3 regions of the Streptacidiphilus sp. PB12-B1b genome follow, and region 3 is predicted to be linked to each of the others. Evidence: riboswitches for the same ligand, from Rfam matches in the RefSeq annotation. Region 3 holds a riboswitch; each other region holds the start of a gene.
The links. A riboswitch is a leader RNA that binds a small molecule or an ion and turns the genes downstream of it on or off. The one in region 3 is predicted to bind S-adenosylmethionine.
Positions count from the first base shown of each region.

Region 1 (5,294 bases), 1.1 Mb from region 3:
GGGGCAGGGTCGTGTCCGGGAAGGCGGGCATGTTCTGCGGCCCGGTCAGCATGGCCTCGTAGATGTGCTTGGCGCTCACGCCCTTCAGAGGGGGCGCGTACTTGCCCTCCGAGAGCGCGCCGCCGGAGCCCGCGAAGTTGTGGCACTGCGCGCAGTTGGTACGGAACAGCTCCCCGCCCGCGGCCACATTGCCCGGGGCGTACTGACTGGCGGTGGGGATGGACGGGCCAGGGCCCAGGGTGGCGACATAGGCCGCCATCTGGTCGATCTGCGCCTGGTTGTAGATCACCTTCTTGGAGGGGATCTGCGGACCGGGCTGCTGGGCCGGCATACGGCCGGTGCCGACCTGGAAGTCCACGGCGGCGCTTCCCACGCCCACCAGGCTCGGGCCGTCCTTGGTGCCTTGGCCGTTCAGACCGTGGCAGCTGGAGCAGCCGACCTGGAACAGCTTCTTGCCCTGCTCGATCGCCAGGGACTGGCTGGTGTCGGCCTGCGCACTGCTGGTCGGCGCGAACGCGGCGTACAGCCCCCCGGTGGTCGCCAGCGCAAAGAGTAGGACGACGAGCGCTGCCAGCGGGTGGCGCCGTCGTGCGGAGAGCTTTTTCACGGATTAACCCCGGTGTGAGGATCAGGAGCGTCTGGAGTCTGGATGACCGTCAGGTCGGTCTGTGGGGACCGCCCGGCGGTGAGCCGAGGGGACGGTCCGACCCTGCCTACTTGATCAGATAGATGGTCGCAAAGAGGCCGATCCAGACCACGTCGACGAAGTGCCAGTAGTAGGACACGACGATCGCTGCCGTGGCCTGCTCGTGCGTGAACCGCTTGGCGGCGTACGTGCGTCCGAGGACCAGCAGGAAGGCGATCAGGCCGCCCGTCACGTGCATCCCGTGGAAGCCGGTGGTCAGGTAGAACACCGAGCCGAACGGGGACGAGGACAGGGAGATCCCGTGCGACTTGACCAGGTCTGTGTACTCGTAGATCTGACCGCCGATGAAGATCGCGCCCATGATGAAGGTCGTGATGAACCAGGCCCGGAGCTTCTTCACGTCGCCGCGCTCGGCAGCGAAGACACCCATCTGGCAGGTGAACGAGGAGAGCACCAGGACCGTCGTGTTCACCGACGCGAAGGGAACGTCGAGAACATGGTTCTGTGAGTGCCAGTAGGCCGTCCCGGTAACGGAACGGAGAGTGAAGTACATCGCGAAGAGGGCCGCGAAGAACATCAGCTCGGATGCCAGCCAGACGATGGTTCCGACGCTGGTGAGGTTCGGCCGGTTGACCGATCCGTGTGCGTGCCCGGTTTCTACTGCAGTTGCTGTCGCCACGACCGACATTATGTCGGTCCCTTATTCCGTCCTCACCTCGGGGGTGTACCTCGGTGTGTCCGGCTGGTGACGTACCCTCCGGCGGACCGGCGACCTGGCAGGTAGCCCGTTCGGCAGGGGGTGGGGGGCCCGGGGCCCGCTGCCGCGACAGGCCCAGGGTCGCCCGAAATGGTGAAGCCGGGGCAGCCGGACGGCTGTGGACCGGGCGCGGCCGCTCCGGCCTGCTGTTGGGGCATCAGATACGGGAGTAGCATCCGTGTCGACGCCTAAGTGGTCCCGATCACACCCCAGGGGATGCGGACGATGGCACTGAACGTTCTTGTCTACAGCGACGACCGCAACACCCGCGAGCAGGTGCGGCTGGCCCTGGGCCGGCGCCCCGCCCCCGACCTCGCCGAGCTGCAGTACCTGGAGTGCGCCACCGCCCCCGCCGTGGTCATGGCCCTCGACGCGCACGCCAAGAGCGTCCGGCGGCTGGACCTGCTGGTCCTGGACGGCGAGGCGACCCCGGTCGGCGGGATGGGCCTGTGCCGCCAGCTCAAGGACGAGATCTACGGCTGCCCGCCGGTGCTGGTGCTGATCGGCCGCCCGCAGGACTCCTGGCTGGCGGTCTGGAGCCGCGCCGACGCCGCCATCGCCGCACCGGTCGACCCGGTGGCGCTGGCCGAGACCGCGAGCACCCTGCTGCGGGCCGATCACCGGCATCTCGTCGGCTGAGATCCCGGGTTTGCGGGCGGTACCCAGTCGCTAGGCTGGCCTCTCCATTACAAGGACGACTGAGAGGCCACGGCCATGGCGAACGTGCACCCTGCGGACGGCGGAGGCGACCGTGTGCAGGCCCGCTCGTGGCCGGACGTCCTCGGCGCGCTGATCTCCGGGGCCGACCTGTCCTCCGCCGAGACCGCCTGGGCCATGGACCAGGTGATGACCGGCGAGGCCACCACCAGCCAGGTGGCCGGATTCCTGGTGGCGCTGCGGGCCAAGGGCGAGACGGTCGGCGAGATCACCGGGCTGGTCGAGGCCATGTACGCGCACGCCACCGTGATCGAGGTGCCCGGCCGGGCGGTGGACATCGTCGGCACCGGCGGCGACCGGGCCAAGACCGTCAACATCTCCACCATGTCGGCGATCGTCGCCGCGGGCGCGGGCGCGCTGGTGGTCAAGCACGGCAACCGGGCCGCCTCCTCCGCCAGCGGCGCCACCGACGTGCTGGAGCAGCTGGGCATCAACCTACGGCTGACCGCGCCGCGCATCGCGCAGGTCGCGGTCGAGGCGGGCATCACCTACTGCCCGGCGCCGGTGTTCCACCCGGCCATGCGGCACGCCGGCACCGCCCGCGGCGACCTGGGCGTGCCCACCTCGTTCAACCTGCTGGGCCCGCTCACCAACCCGGCCCGGGTCGGCGCCAACGCGGTCGGCTGCTTCGACACCCGGATGGCCGGGCTGATCGCCGGGGTGCTCGCCGAGCGGGGCTCCTCGGCACTGGTGTTCAGGGGTGACGACGGCCTCGACGAGTTGACGGTGACCGGTACCTCCACCGTGTGGCAGGTGCGGAACGGCTCCGTGGAGCGGTTCTCCTTCGACCCGCACGACGTCGGCGTCGAGTACGTCGGGATCGAGGCCCTGCGCGGGGCCGACGCCGCCTACAACGCCAAGGTCGCCCGCCGGGTGCTGGCCGGGGAGCCCGGCCCGGTGCGCGATGCGGTGCTGCTCAACTCGGCCTCCGCGCTGGTCGCGCTGGACCAGACCGACGCGCCGCTGGTGGAGCAGATGCGGGCGGCGATGAAGCGCACCGCCGAGTCCATCGACTCCGGCGCCGCCGAGCAGGTGCTGGCCCGCTGGGCGCAGGCCACCCACCGGCAGCCATAGCCGGGCGGCGGCGTCCGCCCCCCGGATGCCGCGTCTCGCAATCCGGACAGGGGTTCGCCCGGCGGGCGGACCCCTGGCATAATCGTCCGCAGGTCACGAGTGACAGCACGCGGTGATGCACCGCAAAGGCCCTGGCTGGCTGTCCGGCAACCCTCCGTCCGTGGCGGGGTGCTTCCAGGTGACGACCGGGCCTTGCGACGACCCGTCGCAGGGCAAGCGCGGATCCCCTCGTTCGGCTGCTGCCAGGGATCCACTGGATGCCCTGGAGGGGTAGTCATGTCCTCGTACCCGAACGCCGTCGACACCTGCCGTCCGCTCGACGTCCTCGGCCGCGAGGTCGAGGTGCCGCTGGTCGGCGGCGAGAAGGTGACCTACGCGGCGCTCGACTACGCCGCCAGCGCCCCCGCCCTGCAGCGGGTCTGGGACGACGTCGCCGCCTACGCCCCCTACTACGGCAGCGTGCACCGGGGGGCGGGCTACCTCTCGCAGCTGTCCACCGACCTGTTCGAGCAGAGCCGCGCCACCGTCGCCGACTTCCTCCAGCTGCGCGAGGACGACCAGGTGGTCTTCACCCGGGCCACCACCGATTCGCTGAACCTGCTGGCGAGCGCGCTGCCCGCGGGCACCCGGGTGTACGCCTTCGAGACCGAGCACCACGCCTCGCTGCTGCCCTGGCGCGGTCGCGGCCTGGACGTCACCTACCTGCGCGCCCCGCGCTCCCCGGAGCAGGCGGTCGCCGCGCTGGAGGAGGCGCTGGCGGCCGCGCACGCCGCGGGCGGGCCGCGGCCGGAGCTGGTCTGCGTGACCGGCGCGTCCAACGTCACCGGGGAGATCTGGCCGGTCCGCGAGCTGGCCGCGACCGCGCACCGGTACGGCGCCCGGATCGTCCTGGACGCCGCGCAGCTCGCCCCGCACCACCCGGTCTCGGTCCGCGAGCTGGACGTCGACTGGGTCGCCTTCTCCGGCCACAAGCTGTACGCGCCCTTCGGCGCCGGGGTCCTGGCCGGGCGCGCCGACTGGCTGGACGCCGCCGAGCCGTACCTGGCGGGCGGCGGGGCCAGCCGCACCGTGGCCCGGGAGGCGGACGGCTCGGTCGCGGTCGAGTGGCACCGCGGCCCGGCCCGGCACGAGGCGGGCTCGCCCAACGTCATCGGCGCCTACGCGATCGCCTCGGCCTGCCGGGCGCTGCGCGAGGCCGGGTTCGACGCGCTGGTGGCCCGGGAGCGGCAGCTGATCGCCCGGCTGCGCGAGGGCCTGGCGGCCGTGCCCGAGGTGCGGGTGCTGACCCTGTTCGGCGAGGACCACCCGCGGGTCGGCGTGCTCTCCTTCGTGGTGCAGGGCTGGAACAGCTCGCACTTCTCCGCCGCGCTGTCCGCCGAGTACGGCATCGGCGTCCGCGACGGCCTGTTCTGCGCGCACCCGCTGGTGCGGACCCTGCTCGGCGGCGAGGAGAACGTGCCCTCCGAGTGCGGGGCGCCGGAGGCGTCGCTGCCGGGGGAGCGCAGCCTGAACGCGATCCGGGTCAGCTTCGGCGCGGGCACCCCGGACGAGCACGTCGACCGCTTCGTGGCGGCGGTGCGGGAGCTGGTCACCCAGGGCGCGCAGTGGGCCTACCGCACCGAGGGCGGCCGCTGCGTCCCCGACACCCGCCGCTGACCGGACCGCCCGGGCGGCGGGCCCGGGCGGCGGCGCGGGCGCGTCCTGGGGGCATCCGCGGGAGTGGCGTCCGCTACTCGTCCAGGCCGATGGCGAAGGCCGCGTCCAGGTCGTGCCGGGAGTAGGTGCGGAAGGCGATGTGGGTCTCCGTGCTGACCACTCCCGGCACCTGGTTGACGTGCCCGGGGATGACGTCCGCCAGGTCCTCGTGCGCCCGCACCCGGACCATCGCCACCAGGTCGTAGGTGCCGGTGACGGAGTACACCTCGCTGACGCCCTCCAGGGCCGCGATCGTCTCGGCGATCTCGGGGATCCGGTCGACGCTGGTCTTGATGAGCACGATCGCGGTGATCACGGGTAGGTCTCCTGGGAGGGTGGCAGTGCGGTGGGCCCAGCGTAGCCGCGCCCGCGCCTGCGGCAGTAGAGCAGCCAGGCGAAGAGGAA
Region 1 is NZ_CP048405.1:1,997,565-2,002,858, forward strand. It holds gene GXW83_RS09080 (c-type cytochrome) at 1-607, opposite strand, end outside; gene GXW83_RS09085 (heme-copper oxidase subunit III) at 714-1,334, opposite strand; gene GXW83_RS09090 (response regulator transcription factor) at 1,620-2,042, shown strand; gene trpD (anthranilate phosphoribosyltransferase) at 2,118-3,194, shown strand; SAM riboswitch class IV at 3,286-3,419, shown strand; gene GXW83_RS09100 (aminotransferase class V-fold PLP-dependent enzyme) at 3,471-4,850, shown strand; gene GXW83_RS09105 (Lrp/AsnC family transcriptional regulator) at 4,924-5,205, opposite strand; gene GXW83_RS09110 (rhomboid family intramembrane serine protease) at 5,202-5,294, opposite strand, start outside.
Region 1: it holds a riboswitch for S-adenosylmethionine, as region 3 does, so the genes downstream of both, GXW83_RS09100 (aminotransferase class V-fold PLP-dependent enzyme) here and GXW83_RS13975 (LLM class flavin-dependent oxidoreductase) in region 3, are expected to answer to the same signal.

Region 2 (5,294 bases), 2.4 Mb from region 3:
CGGATTAACGCGAACAAAACAACGCAATTCGGCCCGGACATAGCGGACCACTGAGACAAATCGTCGCGTAAATTCTGACGCGGGCGCTCCGCCGGGCGGCTGGCCGAATCTCAACCATCGGGGCACGGGGGTCAGGGCGGGCGGCGGGCACTGCGGGTGACAGGCGCGAAAGAGGGTTTGAAGCGGGCACCGGCGGTACCGGACCGGGGCGGCGACCGAGGGCTCCGACCCGCACGGGCAGCCGGAACACGTGGATCCGCTCCGACTCCGAAGCAGCTACCAGAGGCCACTCTACCTCTGCGCGGACGCTTTCCCGGCCACTGCGGACAGCCCCGGGCGCGCTGCTTCGGACGCCGCCGCGGAAGCCGTCGGGCGCGGTGCCGGAATCCCCGCATTCGGCCCGGATTCGGCCCCGGAATCCACCGGCGCCGGGAGCGATTGCGACGCGATTCGGTTGCGCTCGGTATTCGTCGCGGCGTAAAACCACCGGTCCGGAAAGCCACCCGCAGGCCCGGCATTGCATTCCCGCACCCCCGGCCCCGCCGGCCACGGACGGCCCGGGGCGGCCCCGAACGCCCACTGCGGCGCCGAATGCACGAAGGCGGCGGGCGCGGCCCCCGCAGGGGTACCGCGCCCGCCGCCCGTGGGCGCCGAGGAGGCCGGTGCAGTCGGTCGGCAGCCGGTCAGCAGCCGCCGGCGACGGCCGGGATGATCGAGACGCCCGCGCCGTCCGGCGTGGCGGTCTCCAGGCCGTCGGCGAAGCGCACGTCGTCCTCGTTGACGTAGACGTTCACGAAGCGGCGCAGCTTGCCGCCGTCGTCCAGGATGCGGTCGCTGATGCCCGCGTGGTTGGCCTCCAGGTCGGCGATGACGGCGGCGAGGGTGGCGCCCTCGGCCTTCACCTCGGCCGCGCCGCCGGTGTAGGTGCGCAGGATCGTCGGGATGCGGACGGAGACACTCATGCGAGGCCAGCCTCTCGGAACGAGTCAAGGGTCGGGCGGATGGTCGCGGACAGGCCGGTGGTCGGCTCCACCGCGTCCAGGGTCTTCAGGCCGTCACCGGTGTTCAGGACGACGGTCTCGGCGGCCGGGTCGAGCAGGCCGTTCTTGATGAGCTTCTGCAGCACGCCCACGGTGACGCCGCCCGCGGTCTCCGCGAAGATGCCCTCGGTGCGGGCCAGCAGCTTGATGGCGTCGACCACCTGCTCGTCGTTGACGTCCTCGACCGCGCCGCCGGTGCGGCTGCAGATGTCCAGCACGTAGGGGCCGTCCGCCGGGTTGCCGATGGCCAGGGACTTGGCGATGGTGTCCGGCTTCTGCGGGCGGATCACGTCGCGCCCGGCCTTGAAGGCGACCGACACCGGCGAGCAGCCCTCGGCCTGGGCGCCGAAGATCTTGTACGGCTTGTCCTCGACCAGGCCGAGGGCGATCAGCTCCTTCAGCCCCTTGTCGATCTTGGTGAGCTGCGAGCCCGAGGCGATCGGGATGACGATCTGGTCCGGCAGCCGCCAGCCCAGCTGCTCGCAGATCTCGTACGCCAGGGTCTTGGAACCCTCGCCGTAGTACGGCCGCAGGTTGACGTTGACGAAGCCCCAGCCCTCGCCGGCCGGGTCGCCGATCAGCTCCGAGCAGAAGCGGTTCACGTCGTCGTAGTTGCCCTCGATGCCGACCAGCTCGCCGCCGTACACCGCGGCCATGACCACCTTGCCCTGCTCCAGGTCGTGCGGGATGAACACGCAGGAGCGCAGCCCGGTGCGGGCGGCGGCCGCGCCGACCGCCCCGGCCAGGTTGCCGGTGGAGGAGCAGGAGAGGGTGGTGAAGCCGAAGGTGCGGGCAGCCTCGACGGCGATCGCCACCACCCGGTCCTTGAACGAGTGGGTGGGGTTGCCGGAGTCGTCCTTGACGTACAGGCCGCCGGTGACGCCCAGCTCGCGGGCCAGGTTGTCGGCCTTGACCAGCTTGGTCCAGCCGGGGTTCAGGTTGGGGCGGTCGGCCACGTCGGCGGCGACCGGCAGCAGCGGGGCGTAGCGCCAGATGTTGGCCGGGCCGGCCTCGATCCGGGCGCGCAGCGCCTCGGGATCGCCGACGGGCAGGTCGTAGGCCACTTCGAGCGGGCCGAAACACTGGGTACAGGCGAAGTCCGGTGCGAGCGGGGTGCGGGCGCCGCACTCCCGACAGGACAGCGCCACGGCGGGGCCGAAGGCCTCCGGTGCGACGGGCGGTGTGACGGACGTAACAGCAGTGACTGCCATGGTGGCGAGGCCCTCTCTCCTCATCTTCCCCGGGGCGTGTCTCGCCACGGGACGGAATTGGCACCTTCCCCACCAGGGCCGCAGGCCGGCTGGCAGGAGGGTTGCCGGGACTTCGACGGGCCGTTCCCTCAGTCCCTCTGGATGAGCTCTATGGCGTCCGCGCGCGACCTGTCGGTCAGCGCCGGTTCGCATTTGTGCGTAAGACTGGGCACCCCCGCTGCAATGGGCGTGCCGTGTCCTCCAAGACTGTAACCGAAGCGCCGCGCGCGGACGGCAGTCGTCCGCGAGGCGAGACGGGACGCCCCGCTGCGCCGGACGCCGCCACCGCGGGGCAACTACGGAGCCACTACCGAGGAGTGCTGTGCTTGACGAGGTCGCGGACTGGCTGGGCCGCCGCTCCTGGACGGCGGCCGACCGGCCGCTGCCGCAGCTGCTGGACGCCAAGCGCGCCACCGGGGCCACGGTCAGCGTGGTGCTGCCGGCCCTGGACGAGGAGGCCACCGTCGGCGCCATCGTCGCCGCCATCCGCCGTGACCTGATGGACGCCGCGCCGCTGGTCGACGAACTGGTGGTGGTCGACTCCGGCTCCACCGACGGCACCGCGCGAGTCGCGGCGGAGGCCGGGGCCCGGGTGGTGCACCGGGACGCCATCCTGCCGCGGCTCCCGGCCGAGCCCGGCAAGGGCGAGGTGCTGTGGCGCTCGCTGCTGGCCACCCGGGGCGACATCGTCTGCTTCATCGACGCCGACCTGCGCGAGTTCTCCTCGGCCTTCGTCTCCGGCATCGTCGGCCCGCTGCTCACCGACCCCGGGGTGGCCTTCGTGAAGGCCATGTACGACCGGCCGCTGGACACCGAGACGGTCTCCATCCCGGCCGGCGGGGGCAGGGTCACCGAGCTGGTCGCCCGCCCGCTGCTGAACCTGCACTGGCCCCGGCTGGCCGGCTTCGTCCAGCCGCTCGGCGGCGAGTACGCGGCGCGGCGCTCGCTGCTGGAGCGGCTGCCCTTCGCCACCGGCTACGGGGTGGAGCTGGGCCTGCTGGTGGACGCCCTGGAACTGGCCGGACTGGACGCCCTGGCGCAGGTCGACGTGGGCGTGCGGCACCACCGGCACCAGGACGCGCAGGCCCTGGGCCGGATGGCGGCCACCATCTACCGCACCGCCCTGGACCGGCTGGCCCGCAGCGACCGGCTCAAGCCCAGCGACGACCTGGTCAGCCCGTACCTCACCCAGTTCACCCGAACGCCCACCGGCTTCGCCCCCCTGACCGTGCCGATACCGGGCACCGACCGGCCTCCCGTGGTCAGCCTGCCCGAATACCGGGTTTGACCCTGCTCCGCTGCGGCAAGGCTCTCAACCATGGTCAACGCAAGCCCCGCCCGGATCCTGCTCGCCTCCAACCGGGGGCCCGTCTCGTACACGGTCGAGGACGACGGGACGCTCACCCCGCGCCGGGGCGGCGGGGGCCTGGTCTCCGGGCTGTCCGCGATCGGCGACGAGATCGAGTCGGTGTGGGTCTGCGCCGCCCTGACCGAGGGCGACCGCGCCGCCACCCGGCAGGGGGTCACCGACCCCTCCGTACGCATGCTGGACATCGACCCGGGCACCTTCGCCCGGGCCTACAACGGCGTCGCCAACTCCACCCTCTGGTTCGTCCACCACCTGATCTACAACACGCCGACGACTCCGGTCTTCGGGGCCTCCTTCCGCCGCGAGTGGGCCTCCTACCAGGCGTACAACACGGCCTTCGCCGAGGCGCTGGCCGAGGCTGCCGCGCCCGGGGCCACCGTGCTCGTCCAGGACTACCACCTGTCACTGACACCCCGGCTGCTCCGCGAGCTGCGGCCGGACCTGCGGATCGGGCACTTCTCGCACACGCCCTGGGCGCCGCCGGACTACTACCGGCTGCTGCCGGACGACGTGGCGGCCGAGGTGCTGACCGGCATCCTCGGCGCGGACCGGGCCGGGTTCCTCACCCGCCGCTGGGCCGACGCCTTCGCCGACTGCTGCGAGCACGTCCTCGGCGCGGAGGTGGACCGCAGCGGCGACGCCCCGGTCGTCACGCACCAGGGCCGCACCACCCACCTGGGCGTGCACCCGCTCGGCGCCGACGGCGACTTCCTGCGCGAGCGCGCGCACCGGCCCGACGTGGACGCCCGGCTGGCCGCGCTGCGCGAGGCGGTCGGGGACCGGCGCACCGTCGTCCGGGTGGACCGCACCGAGCTGTCCAAGAACATCGTGCGCGGCCTGCACGCCTACCGGCACCTGCTGCGGACCCGCCCGGAGTGGCTGGACCGGGTGGTCCACATCGCCTTCGCCTACCCCTCGCGGCACGACCTGCCGGAGTACCGCGAGTACACCGCCTCGGTGCTGCGCACCGCGCAGGAGATCAACGACGAGCTGGGCACGCCGACCTGGCAGCCGGTGATGCTGCACGTCGACGACGACTTCCCGAGGTCGCTGGCCGCCTACCGGCTGGCCGACGTGGCCCTGGTCAACCCGATCCGGGACGGCATGAACCTGGTCGCCAAGGAGATCCCGGTGGTCTCCGACGACGGCTGCGCGCTGGTGCTCTCCCGCGAGGCCGGCGCCTTCGCCGAGCTCGGCGAGGACGCCGTCACGGTCAACCCGTACGACGTGATCGAGACCGCCGAGGCCCTGCACACCGCGCTGACCATGGACCGCGACGAGCGCGCGGCCCGCTGCAAGCGGCTGGCCGAGGCGGCCACCGCGGTGCCGCCGAGCACCTGGTTCCTGGACCAGTACCGGGCGCTGTCGTCCTAGCCCGGCCGGGCCGGGCGGCTCAGCGGGAGGTGTCGATGCCCAGCTGGCGCAGCCGGGGCAGGTTGGCCGCCTCGACCCGGCGCGCCTCGCGGCGGACGGACCGGCGGAAGTCGTGCTGCCGGGTGCCGTTGTAGACGTTGTCGAACATGGCGGCGGGCGCGAAGTGCAGCAGCGCGTCCCCCAGCGGGTAGGAGCGGCGGGCGTCCGGACGGCCGAGGACCGCCCAGGACCAGTGCACGGCGGCCAGCGACAGCTCCACGT
Region 2 is NZ_CP048405.1:688,505-693,798, reverse strand. It holds gene GXW83_RS03270 (MoaD/ThiS family protein) at 684-962, opposite strand; gene thrC (threonine synthase) at 959-2,275, opposite strand; SAM riboswitch class I at 2,269-2,399, opposite strand; gene GXW83_RS03260 (glucosyl-3-phosphoglycerate synthase) at 2,613-3,578, shown strand; gene GXW83_RS03255 (trehalose-6-phosphate synthase) at 3,609-5,033, shown strand; gene GXW83_RS03250 (hypothetical protein) at 5,053-5,294, opposite strand, start outside.
Region 2: it holds a riboswitch for S-adenosylmethionine, as region 3 does, so the genes downstream of both, thrC (threonine synthase) here and GXW83_RS13975 (LLM class flavin-dependent oxidoreductase) in region 3, are expected to answer to the same signal.

Region 3 (5,294 bases):
CTCTTGCCGGCGGCGGCGCACTTGGCGGCGCCGTCGGTGAGGATCTGCTGGAAGGTGGAGCCGGGGCTGGTGGCCACGTTGTAGCCGCAGAGGTCGGTGAGGCCGGTCACCGAGTCGGTCGGAATGCTCTTGGCGCCCAGGAAGGACTGGCCGTCGTCCAGGTAGGTGGCGAAGTCGACGATCTTCTCCCGGGCCTTGGTGGCACCGAAGTTGTCCTGACCGACGTCGTACTTCCCGTTCTGCACACCGGGGATGACGGTGGGAAAGGTGCCGTACTGCACGTCCCAGCCGATGCCGAGCACCTTGGCGACCGCGTCCCTCAGGTCGACGTCCAGGCCGACGGTCTTCCCGGTGGCGTCCTGGCCCGCGTGCGGCAGATTGGAGGTGCCCACGGCCTGGGTGGTGCCCAGGATGAGGGTGCCTCGGCTGCGCACCGCCGCGGGCAGCTCGGCCCGCAGGGCGGGGTCGGCCTGGATGCCGGAGACCACGTCCTCGGCGGGGATCGCCGTGGACGCCGCCGCGGGCGCGGCGGAGGCCGGGCCGGACACCGCCGGGGCTGCCGCGGCCGTGGTGGCGCTGCCGGAGCCGGAACCGCAGGCGGCGAGCAGGGCGAGGACGGCAGCGGCGGCGGTCGCGGTCAGAGCCGTACGCGAGACGTGGCGGGCAGGGCGTCCGTCGGTCGTCACGGGAGTTCCTTTCGGGGCTTTCGAGGGTGCGTGGCAGGTAGGTGACGGTTCGTCACAGGGCAAGCGGGTGGCCCGGAAGGGCGCTGCCGCCGGTGAAGGGAGGGGGGTCAGAGGACCGCGGACAGGAAGGCGCGGGCCCGCTCGTGGCGCGGCTCGGTCAGGACCTCCCCGGGGGCGCCGGATTCGATGATCCGGCCGCCGTCCAGGAAGACCACGGTGTCGGCGACCTCGCGGGCGAAGCCGATCTCATGGGTGACCACGATCATGGTCATCCCGCTGTCGGCGAGGTCCTTGATCACTGCGAGGACCTCCCCGACCAGTTCGGGGTCGAGGGCGCTGGTGGGCTCGTCGAACAGCAGCAGCTCCGGCTCCATCGCCAGGGCCCGGGCGATGGCCACCCGCTGCTGCTGGCCGCCGGACAGCTGTCGGGGGTAAGCGCCTTCGCGCCCGGCCAGGCCGACCCGGTCCAACAGCTCGCGGGCCCGGGCCGCCGCCTGCTTCCGCGGCACGCCGTGCACGGCGACCGGGGCCTCGACGAGGTTGTCCAGCACGGTCAGGTGCGGGAAGAGGTGGAACTGCTGGAACACCATGCCCACCCGGGCCCGCTGCCGGGTGATCGCCCGGTGGCCCAACTCGTGCAGCCTGCCGCCCTGGTAGCGGTAGCCGATGATCTCGCCGCCGACCTCGACGAAGCCCGCGTCGGGCCTCTCCAGGTGGTTGACGCTGCGCAGCAGGGTGGACTTGCCGGAGCCGGAGGGCCCGAGCAGGACGGCGACCTCGCCCCGGCGTACGTCCAGGTCCACCCCGTCCAGCACCGCGGTGGCGCCGAAGCTCTTGCGCAGGCCCCTGATCCGCACCAGCGGTTCGGCGGTGGCGCTCATGAGAGGCCCACCAGCGGCACATTGGCCCGGACGACCGCCCAGAACCCCTTGCGCGCGGTGCGGTTGCTGCCCCGGGCGTAGTACCGCTCGACGAAGAACTGCCCGATCGACAGCAGCGTGGTGAGGATGATGTACCAGAGCGTCGCCACCAGCAGCAGCGGGACGATCAAAAAGTTCTGATTGTAGATCAACTGCGCTGAGTAGAGCAGGTCCTGGACCGCGATGACGCTGACGATGGAGGTGGCCTTGAGCATTCCGATCAGCAGGTTGCCGGTGGCCGGGACGATGGCCGGCATCGCCTGCGGGAGCACGATCCGGCGGAAGATCCGGGCGTTGCCGAGGCCCAGTGCCTGGGCCGCCTCGGTCTGGCCGTGCTCCACCGACAGGATGCCGCCCCGGATGATCTCCGAGGAGAAGGCCGCGACGTCCAGGCTGAGCCCGACGAAGGCGGCCAGGATCCCGCTGAACAGGTGCGCCGTCCGGGCCGTGGCGAACTCCGGGCCGAAGGGGATGCCCAGCGACAACTGCGGGTACAGCGAGGCCAGTTCGTACCAGAAGAGCAGCTGGACCAGCAGCGGGACGGAGCGTACCAGCCAGACGAAGCCGAAGCTGAGCGAGCGCAGGACCGGGTTCCGGGAGAGCCGCATGGCGGCGACGCCCACCCCGAGCAGGTAGCCGGTGGCCATCACCGCCGCGGTGAGCCAGAGCGTCAGCTCCAGCCCGTGCAGGATCGAGGCGTTGAGGAAGTAGTCCCCCACGGTGCCCCACTGGAACCGGCTGTTGGTCAGCACCGTGTGCACGAACATGGCGAACAGGACCAGCAGGACCAGGGCGGAGGCCCACTGGCCGGGGCGGCGCAGCGGTACCGGCTTCGCGTCGAGCAGCTGATCGAGGTCGGGACGGCCGCCGGTCCCGGCCTGCGGGGCCGCCGGCGGCGGTGGTTCGGGCACGGCGGACGGCCGCGCGGAGGTTTCAGAACTGCTCATGAGGGTGTGCTTTCCGTCCCAGGGAAGTGCAGCACCACGCCATGGTGGGGACATGGCGGCGTGGCGGCGTGCGGGGGTGAGCGGGCGGGTCCGGGCAGGGCCGACGGCGTGCAACGCCGTACGGCGCGGGCGGTCAACAGACCGCGGACGTCCCCGGACACAGCGCGCTGCTCACCCGCAGCAGGTCGACATGGCGCCGGGCGACCCTGAGCCGGCCGAAGCCGTACGGGCGCGGCGTGCCGCCGTCGCCGGTGGTGCGTACCTGCATGCGGATCACCTCGCCCTCCTCAGGCCCCCGTGGGGCTCGCGCTTACAGGACGGCTGCGTCCTGTCGGGTCGTCACCTGGAGCACCCCGCCGCGTGGGAGGGTTGCCGATCAGCAAGCCAGGGCTTGACACTGATGCTCATAACCAGGGCACAAGTTATCCGCTCCACCGGCTTTCGGCAATGCCCGTCCACGGTTCGGACCCCGCCGCCCACGGCCCACCTGGGGGGATTGTGTTCGGGGCGCCTGCGGAGTTACGTTGGGGAGAGGTAACGAGCGTCAGCGGCAAGCCCTGGCTGGCTGACCAGCAACCCTCCTGCGCGGCGGGGTGCTCCAGGTGACGACCCGGCGGAGCCGAACCGGTGTCCGCAAGCGCGAGATCGAGCAGGAGGGGACCGCCGTGCGTCGAGCCATCGGTACCTACTCGCGTCGTCACATCGATCTGCAGCGCATCTCCAGCGCCCTCTGTACGGCGGCCTGAGCCCCGGCTCCGTCCGGCTCACCCGGCAGCCGCCGCACACCGCTGCGCCGCGTGCCGCCCCCGCCGGCCCCCTCCCCCTCGCCGAACCCTCCCCCGCCGACGCTGCCCCGGGCCACCGCCCGGCGCAGGTTCCGTCCGGCATGCCCGCAGCCCCGGTGGCACCCCCCTCCGCCCGAGCAGGAAGCGACCTCCCATGCCCCAACCGCACCGCACCGCACCACCGTTGCCGCCGCCGGGCGCAGCCGCCGTGACCGGCATCCACGGGATACCGGGGGCAGCGGCATGAAGTTCATCGCCATCACCCTGATCGTGCACGCGCCCGACCCGGTCACCGGCGTCCAGCCGTCCACCCAGGAGCGCTTCCGGCAGGTGGTCGACAGCGCGCTGCTCGCCGAGCAGCTGGGCTTCGACGGGTTCGGCGTCGGCGAGCGGCACGAGCGCCCGTTCATCTCCTCCTCCCCCACCGTCGTCCTCAGCCATGTCGCCGCGCTCACCCGGCGGATCAGGCTGTTCACCGCGGTCACCACGCTGAGCCTGCTGGACCCGGTCCGCGCCTACGAGGACTACGCCACCCTGGACCACCTCTCCGGCGGCCGGCTGGAGCTGATCATCGGCAAGGGCAACGGCACCGCCCAGCGCGAACTGTTCCAGGTCACCCCCGAGGACCAGTGGGACCGCAACGCCGAGTCGTACCAGCTGTTCCGGGAGATCTGGCGCAACGACAAGGTCACCGCCTCGCCGAAGTTCCGTCCGGCGCTGCTGGACGCGGAGGTCTGGCCCCGGCCGTACCAGCGGCCGGTCCGGGTCTGGCACGGCAGCGCCACCAGTCGCGAGTCGGTGGACCTGGCCGCCCGCTACGGCGATCCGCTGTTCTCCGCCAACGTGACCAACACGATCGAGCCCTACGCCGCCCTCGTCCGCTACTACCGCGAGCGCTGGGAGCACTACGGGCACGACCCGGCGCAGGCCGCGGTGGGCGCGGGCACGGCCGGCTTCTACGCCGCGCCGACCTCGCAGCAGGCCCTCGCCGACTACCGGCCGGTCTTCGAGGGCTACCTGGGCTTCCACCGGCGGCAGGGCCTGGAGCCGGTGTTCGCCACCCTGGAGGACTTCGTCGAACGCAGCTCCGCCCTGATCGGCAGCCCGGAGCAGATCATCGACAAGGTGCACCGCTACCACGAGCAGTTCGGCCACAGCGTGCTGCACCTGCACGCCGAGCCGGGCGGGCTGACCACCGCGCAGCACCGCGACTCGCTGGAGCTGTTCCAGTCCGCCGTCGCCCCGGTGCTGCGCCGCGACATCCCCGACCCGCCGTGGCCCTGGGCCCCGGTCGACCCCGCCGACACCGACACCGCCCGCTCCGACACCGACACCGCCCGCTCCGACACCGACACCGACGCCGCCTCCGCCTCCGCCCATCCGGAGGCCCCGCAGGAGGCCGGACCCCGACCGGCGTCCGCCCGCACCACCGCCGTCCGCACGCCGTGAAACCGCACCGAAGGAGCACCCCGTGAGCGTCGTCGTCCTCGTCGGCAACCCCAGGCCGCAGTCCCGCACCCGGGAGGCGGCCGAGCTGGTCGCCGGGAGACTGACGGACCGTCAACCCGACCGCACCGTGGAGCTGGCCGACCTCGGGCCGGCCCTGTTCGACCCGCAGGACCCGCGGGTGGCCGAGGCCGCCGCCGAGGTCCAGGGCGCGAGCCTGCTGGTGGTCGCCAGCCCCACCTACAAGGCGTCCTACACCGGGCTGCTGAAGCTGTTCCTGGACGGCCTCGGCTCCGGCTCGCTGGCCGGGGTGACCGCCGTGCCGCTGCTGCTGGGCGCGCACTGGCGGCACTCGCTGGCGGCCGAGCTGCAGCTCAAGCCCGTGCTGGTGGAGCTGGGCGCCACCGTTCCGACCCGGGGCCTGTTCCTGCTGGACGCGGACTACACCGCCTCCGAGGAGCTGGAGAAGTGGCTGACAGCGGCACGGCCGCAGGTGGCGGCGAGCCTGGG
Region 3 is NZ_CP048405.1:3,089,033-3,094,326, reverse strand. It holds gene GXW83_RS13990 (transporter substrate-binding domain-containing protein) at 1-686, opposite strand, end outside; gene GXW83_RS13985 (amino acid ABC transporter ATP-binding protein) at 794-1,567, opposite strand; gene GXW83_RS13980 (amino acid ABC transporter permease) at 1,564-2,553, opposite strand; gene GXW83_RS34845 (putative leader peptide) at 2,687-2,821, opposite strand; SAM riboswitch class IV at 2,855-2,965, opposite strand; SAM riboswitch class IV at 3,087-3,199, shown strand; gene GXW83_RS35320 (putative leader peptide) at 3,156-3,299, shown strand; gene GXW83_RS13975 (LLM class flavin-dependent oxidoreductase) at 3,582-4,787, shown strand; gene GXW83_RS13970 (NADPH-dependent FMN reductase) at 4,810-5,294, shown strand, end outside.